3 regions of the Amycolatopsis plumensis genome follow, and region 1 is predicted to be linked to each of the others. Evidence: riboswitches for the same ligand, from Rfam matches in the RefSeq annotation. Region 1 holds a riboswitch; each other region holds the start of a gene.

Evidence for each region. A riboswitch is a leader RNA that binds a small molecule or an ion and turns the genes downstream of it on or off. The one in region 1 is predicted to bind S-adenosylmethionine.
Region 2: it holds a riboswitch for S-adenosylmethionine, as region 1 does, so the genes downstream of both, thrC (threonine synthase) here and ACFPLC_RS30410 (aminotransferase class V-fold PLP-dependent enzyme) in region 1, are expected to answer to the same signal.
Region 3: it holds a riboswitch for S-adenosylmethionine, as region 1 does, so the genes downstream of both, ACFPLC_RS07415 (methionine ABC transporter ATP-binding protein) here and ACFPLC_RS30410 (aminotransferase class V-fold PLP-dependent enzyme) in region 1, are expected to answer to the same signal.

The regions. Positions count from the first base shown of each region.
Region 1 covers NZ_JBHSJY010000001.1:6,227,374-6,229,612, reverse strand. Annotated here, with positions in the region: gene ACFPLC_RS30410 (aminotransferase class V-fold PLP-dependent enzyme) at 1-1,233, opposite strand, end outside; SAM riboswitch class IV at 1,273-1,387, opposite strand; gene ACFPLC_RS30405 (M23 family metallopeptidase) at 1,662-2,114, opposite strand.
Region 2 covers NZ_JBHSJY010000001.1:186,907-189,145, reverse strand. Annotated here, with positions in the region: gene thrC (threonine synthase) at 1-921, opposite strand, end outside; SAM riboswitch class I at 935-1,068, opposite strand; gene holA (DNA polymerase III subunit delta) at 1,217-2,197, shown strand; gene ACFPLC_RS00995 (hypothetical protein) at 2,220-2,239, opposite strand, start outside.
Region 3 covers NZ_JBHSJY010000001.1:1,637,474-1,639,712, reverse strand. Annotated here, with positions in the region: gene rsmA (16S rRNA (adenine(1518)-N(6)/adenine(1519)-N(6))-dimethyltransferase RsmA) at 1-655, shown strand, start outside; SAM riboswitch class I at 781-871, shown strand; gene ACFPLC_RS07415 (methionine ABC transporter ATP-binding protein) at 1,081-2,094, shown strand; gene ACFPLC_RS07410 (4-(cytidine 5'-diphospho)-2-C-methyl-D-erythritol kinase) at 2,164-2,239, shown strand, end outside.

The DNA.
Region 1 (2,239 bases):
GACGATCTGCCGCAGCGCGAGGAGCACGCGGTCGACGTGGTCCTCCGTGCTGCCGAGGCCGAGGCTGACGCGGACCGCCTGCTGCCCGTCGCCGCCGGTGACGCCGATCAGCCGCTTGGCCGCGATGTGGGCGCAGAAGGCGCCGTCGCGGACGCCGATGCCGTACTCGGCGGACAGCACCGCGGCGAGCCAGCCCGGGTCGAACCCGTCGACGACGAAGCTCACCGTGCCGACCCGGTCGACCGGCGCGTCGAACAGCCGCAGTTCGGCGCAGCCCGGGATGGCCTCGAGGCCCTTGCGCAGCCGGGTGAGCAGGGCCTGTTCGTGGTGTTCGATCGCGGCCCAGTTCTCGCTCAGCGTTTCGCACGCGACGCCGAGCGCGTACACGCCGACGGTGTTGGGCGAACCGGCTTCGTGGCGCTCGGGGCCGGTGTTCCAGACGACGGCGTCTTCGGTGACGAGCTTCGTCGCGCCGCCGCCGGCGAGGTACGGCGGCGCGGCGCGCAGCCAGTCGGCGCGGCCGATCAGCGCGCCCGCACCGAACGGCGCGTACAGCTTGTGGCCGGACAGGGCGACGTAGTCGACGTCCAGTTCCTTGATGGAGGTCCGGCGGTGCGGGGCCAGCTGGGCGGCGTCGAGCGCGATGCGCGCGCCGTGTTTCCGCGCCACCGCGGCGATTTCCGCCACCGGGAACAGCTCACCGGTCACATTGGACGCTCCGGTGACCACGACCAGCCGCGGTCCCTGCGGGGCGGCCGCGAGCGCATCGTCCACAGCGGACACCGCGGCGAGGCGGGTGCGCGGCGTCGGCAGCCGCCGGACGTTCGGCCCCGCCCACGGGAGGAGGGTGGCGTGGTGCTCGGTGTCGAACACGATCACCGTGGTGTGCCGCGGCAGGCTGCGGGCGAGCAGGTTGAAGGAATCGGTGGTGTTGCGGGTGAAGACGACGGTGTCGGTGCGCCGGGCGTCGACGAAGCGGCGCAGGACGTCCCGGGTGCGCTCGTAGAGCTTGGTCGAGACCTGCGACGCGAAGCCGGCACCGCGGTGGACGCTGGCGTACCAGGGCAGGAACTCGTCGACCTTGGCGCGGACGGCGTCGAGACAGGGGGCGCTCGCGGCGTGGTCGAGATTGGCGTAGCCGACGGTTTCCCCGGTCACCAGGGGAACGCGCAGCGACGCCCCGGCGACGGCCGGGATGGCTTCGGTCTGGGTGCGAGTGATGGCGAGAGTCATCGGGGTGCCTCCTCGGCGATCCGGGGGACCCCGGCGAGGGGCCCGCGCTTGCCCGTCGCACGGCGCGACCGGCCCGGTCTTCACCCGGGGCACCCCACCGCGGTAGGAGGGTTGCCGGCCAGCAAGCCGGGGCTTCGCGCTGGCACTCATGACCTGAGCCAGAAGGTAACCGAGAACGCGCCCGGCGGCCAACCCCGGATTCACATTCTGAGACGCCGCTCACAGACGGTGAGGAGCGTCGGCTCGGGTCGCGGGCGGACGGCGACGGACAGCACCCCGAGGTGGCCTGCGATCCCCGTCCCACACCCCCGAGGCGGCCTTCGGGGCATCCCGTGCCCCCGACCGCCACCCTCGACCGAGGTGCTCCGCGCCGCAGTGCTCATTGCACGCTCGTGGGCCGCTCGTGCCCGGCTCGTGCGCCGTTCGCGTCAGGGCGTCGCGCGGAAGCGGCCCGGGAGCTGGACCACGACGCCGTCCGCAAGGTGCGTCGCGGTGCCCGAGTACTGCTCCGGTCCCGCCGCGAAGCGCCAGCCGCCGAGGGTCTTGCCGTCGACCGGCTCGCCGAGAGCCGCCGCGACCGCCGTCGAGATCCGGGCGAACGCGACGCCGTCCCAGTCGCCCGCCGCCGCGTCGGGGAGCGTCCACAGCGTGAAGTGGACGTGCGCGCCGGTGCTGCTGCCGCCGCACGGCAGCGCGTTGCCGGTCGAGCCCAGCACCGTCCCGGCCTCGACGTGCTCACCGTCGGTGACGCGGATGCCCTCGAGGTGGTAGTAGCCGGTCCGCCACCCACCCGGGTGATCGACGGTCACCCAGTCGCCGCCGGAGCAGTGCTGCAGGCGGACCGTGCCGTCCGCGGGGCTGAAATCGATGGCGTTCCGCACGCCGCCGGTGCCGTCGTCGGAGTGGATGCCCGCCGAGTAGGCCTGCCGGCCCGCTTCGAACGGGAAGGCGAGCGCCGGGAAGGACTCGGCGGACGCCGGGGGCGCCAGGAGCCCGACGGCGGCGA
Region 2 (2,239 bases), 6.0 Mb from region 1:
GGTGTCCGGCTTCACCGGCTGGACCACGTCGTGGCCTTCGCGGAACGCCGCCGACACCGGCGAGCAACCCGTGGCCTGCGCGCCGAACACCTTGTACGGGCTGGCGTCCACCAGACCGAGCTGGCCCAGTTCGCGGAAACCCTTGTCCACCTTGGTCAGCTGCGAACCGGAGGCGATCGGGACGACGATCTGCGGCGGGATGCGCCAGCCGAGCTGCTCGGCGACCTCGAAGGCCAGCGTCTTCGAGCCCTCCGAGTAGTACGGCCGGACGTTCACGTTGACGAACGCCCACTTCGGGTGTTCGCCGGCGAGTTCGGTGGCGAGGCGGTTGACGTCGTCGTAGTTGCCGTCGATGGCGAGGAGGTCGCCGTCGTACACCGCGGTGGTGAGGATCTTGGCGCGCTCGAGGGTCTTGGGGATCAGCACGACCGACCGCCAGCCGGCGCGGGCCGCGGCGGCGGCCGTCGCGTTGGCCAGGTTGCCGGTCGACGGACACGCGAGCACCTCGAACCCGAACTCGCGGGCCGCGGCCAGCGCGACGGCGACGACGCGGTCCTTGAACGAGTGCGTCGGGTTGCCCGTGTCGTCCTTGACCCACACGCGCTTGAGGCCGAGTTCCTTGGCGAGGCGGTCGGCGCGGACCAGCCGCGTCGCGCCCGGCTCGGTGTTCGGGATCTCTTCGACGTTGGACGGAACGGGAAGGAGCTTCTTGTAGCGCCAGATGTTCTTGGGGCCGGCCTCGATGTCTTCGCGGCGGACGCGGCCGAAGTCGTAGGCGACCTCGAGCGGCGAGAAGTCTTCGGCGGAGACGAATTCCGGAGCGAGCGGCTGCCGGTGACCCTCTTCCTTCGACACCAGTTCGACGGCGGGACCGAGATCCGGGGTCTTGGTGGTGGAGGTCGTGCCGAGGGTTGCGGTCATCGCGAGGTTCCTTTCCTCATCTGCCCCGCCAAAGCGGGCCGGAATTGGCACCGTGGTCGTCAGCTACCCCGCGATCGCGGGATGACGGGCTGTACGCCGGTTGCCGGGGCTTCGTCGGGCCGTTCCCTCTGCCCCTCTGGATGAGCGGTATTCGGTTGTCGGTGCCGCGCACGCCGGATCGTCCGGGGCGGGCTGCCTCGGCTACACCGTACGACATCCCGCTCGGCCCGTGCCACGGTGGCCGCACGACATCACCGGAGCGGGCGCACGAGAGCGCAAGTGAGAGGATTCCGGGGTGACCGCGCAAGCCACCGCCCCGGCCCCGCTGCAGCTGGTGCTCGGGGAGGAAGAACTGCTGATCGAGCGGGCCGTCCGCGAGACGCTCGCCGCCGCCCGCGCGACGGACCCGACCGCGGAGCTGACGCGGGTCCGGGTGTCCGATCTCACAGCTCCGGAGCTGGCCGAACTGGTCAGCCCGTCGCTGTTCAGCGAAGGCCGGGTGATCGTCCTCGAGTCGGCGCAGGACATCTCGCAGGAGCTGGCCGACGCCGTCGCGGCCTACCTGAAGGACCCGGCGGACGGCGTCGTGCTCGTCGTCGTGCACACCGGCGGCGGCCGCAGCAAGGCGGGCAAGACGCTCCCCGCGGCGCTGAAGAAGGCCGGCGCCGAGGTCACCGAGTGCCCGAAGCTGACCAAGCCGGCCGAGCGGGAGCAGTTCGTGCGCCACGAGGTGCGCCGGGTGGGCGGCAAGATCGACCCGGCGGGCGTCGCCGCCCTCCTCGACGCCGTGGGCTCCGACCTGCGGGAACTCTCTTCGGCGGCGACGCAGCTGGTCGCCGACACGGACGGCGCCGTCGACGCCGACGCGGTCCGCCGCTACCACCGCGGCCGCGCCGACGTGACCGGGTTCGCGGTCGCGGAGAAGGCGGTCAGCGGCGACCGCGCGGCGGCACTGGAGTCGCTGCGGTGGGCGATGCAGCTGGGTGTCCCGCACGTCCTGGTGGCCGATGCGCTGGCCGACGCGGTCCGCACGATCGCCCGGGTCTCCGGCGCGGGCCGGGGCAACCCGAACCAGCTGGCGGGCGAGCTGGGCATGCCGCCGTGGAAGATCCGCAAGGCGCAGGGCCAGTCCCGCGGCTGGAACGCCGACGGCCTCGCGACGGCGATGCGCGTGGTCGCGCGGCTGAACGCCGAGGTCAAGGGCGTGGCGGCGGACCCGGGCTACGCGCTGGAGCGAGCGGTCCTCGAGGTGGCCGCGGCCAAGGGCGACCGCTGACCGCTGCCGGTCTCGAACGGCATCACGCCAGGGGCCGGTCCG
Region 3 (2,239 bases), 4.6 Mb from region 1:
GACGCTCGGGCTGCTCGCCACCGGGGCGCGGGTCGTCGCCGTCGAGATCGATCCCAAGCTCGCCGGACGGCTGCCCCGGACCGTCGCCGAACGGGGCCCGGAAGCCGCGGGAAACCTCACCGTCGTCGGGGCCGACGCCCTGCGCGTCACCCGGGACGAACTGGGCGAGCCGACCGCTCTGGTCGCCAACCTGCCCTACAACGTCGCCGTGCCCGTCGTGCTGCACCTGCTGGCCGAGGTGCCCTCGCTGAAGACCGGGCTCGTCATGGTGCAGACCGAGGTCGCCGACCGGATGGCCGCCGCCCCCGGCAGCCGGATCTACGGCGTGCCGAGCGTCAAGCTCGCCTGGTACGGCCCCGCACGCAAGGTCGCCGCCGTGCCACGCTCGGTGTTCTGGCCGGTGCCGAACGTCGATTCCGCGCTCGTCGCCTTCGAACGTGCCGGCTCGACGGCGTCCGAAGACCGGGACGTCCTCTTCGGCCTGGTGGACGCCGCCTTCTCACAACGCAGGAAGACGCTCCGGGCCGCGCTCGCGGGCTGGGCGGGCTCGGCCGAGCGCGCCGGCGAGCTCCTGACGGCCGCCGGGATCGACCCCCGGACCCGCGGCGAGCAGCTGGACGTGCACGACTTCGCCCGGATCGCCGCCGCGCGTTAGCGATCCACTGTGGAAGCGTGAAAATACGCCCTTGCCGCCCGTAATCCCGTCATCCGGACACCGCCACTCGTGTGATCTGGGCCAACGGGCTTGCGTTCGCTCCTCGGGATCGGTTTTACTCAGTACGTCCATCCCGAGCGACTGAGAGACCTGGCTCGCCGAAGTCGCAGCAACCACCCTCCGCAGGGCAGGTGCTACCGCCAGGACCGATGGAGGCCGTTTTCGATGAAGAGGGTAGCCCGCCCCCTGCTCCTGACCAGGCGTCGCGTTGTCGACGAAGGCCGCCGCTCCGTGACCGCATGTCGACGCTCCCACTGAGCTTGTCGTAGCCGGTCCACCTCTTCTTCATGCACCGTCCTAACCGGACGGACTTCGCTTGCGGCCGGGCGTCCCCGCGCGGGTGCGCCCCGTTTTCTGGAGCCTTCGTGATCACCGTCGAAAACCTGTCCAAAACCTTTGCCACCAACGGAAATTCGGTCGTCGCCCTGCGGGACGTGAGCGTCGACGTCCAGGCCGGCTCGCTGTTCGGCGTGGTCGGTCCCGCCGGGTCCGGCAAGTCCGTCCTCGCCCGGTGCATCGCGCTGCAGGAGCGCCCCGACCGCGGTGTCGTCCGCCTCGACGGCCTCAACACCGGCACCCTCGACGGCCGCCGCCTCCGCGAAATCCGCCGTCAGCTCGGCGTCGTTTCGACGAAGCCGGAGCTGATCGCCGAGCGCACCATCGCCGGCAACATCGCTTCCCCGCTCGAGCAGCTCGGCGTCGACGGCCCGCAGCGCCGCAGCCGGGTCGGCTCGCTGCTCGACCTCGTCGGCCTGACCCAGCGCGCCGCGCAGCGTCCCGGCGAGCTGTCCGCCGGTCAGCTCCGCCGCGTGGCGGTCGCGAAGGCACTGGCGGCGGCCCCGGCCGTGCTGCTCGCCGACGACCCGACCGCCGGCGTCGACCCGGAGGAGGCCGGGGCGGTGCTCGCCGTCCTCGACCGGGCGCGCTCCGAGCTGGGCACCACGGTCGTCGTCACGACGCCGGACGCGGGCGTGGTCCGCCGGGTCTGCGACGACGTCGCGGTGCTGGAGGACGGCACGGTCGTCGAGCGCGGCACGGTGCTCGACCTGATCTCGAACCCGGCCAGCCGCACCGCGCAGGCCCTGCTGCCGGCCATCGAGACCACCCGCGCCCAGGTGGCGCGCTACGACCGCTCGGCCGACGTCGTGCTGGTCGGCTTCGCGTCGGTGGGCGCGCTGCTCCCGGAGGCCGCGGGCCGCTTCGACGTCGAGTTCGCCACCATCGGCGGCGGCCTGACCCGGATCGGCGACACCCCGGTGGGCCGGTTCCGCCTCGGCGTCCGCGGCGAGCGGGCCGACGCGGCGCTGGCGTGGGTCGCCGAGCGCGGCGGGCACGTCACGCACACCGCGCGCGGCCCGCAGGGTGTCGCGGCTGCCTGATCGCTGTCCCCGAACGCCCCGATGCGCAGGTCGCATCGGGGCGTTTCCGGGGGCACGTAGGCTGGTCGGGTGCTCGCCGTAGTTCCGCCCCCAGTCACCGTCCGGGTCCCGGCCAAGGTCAACCTGCACCTTTCGGTCGACGACC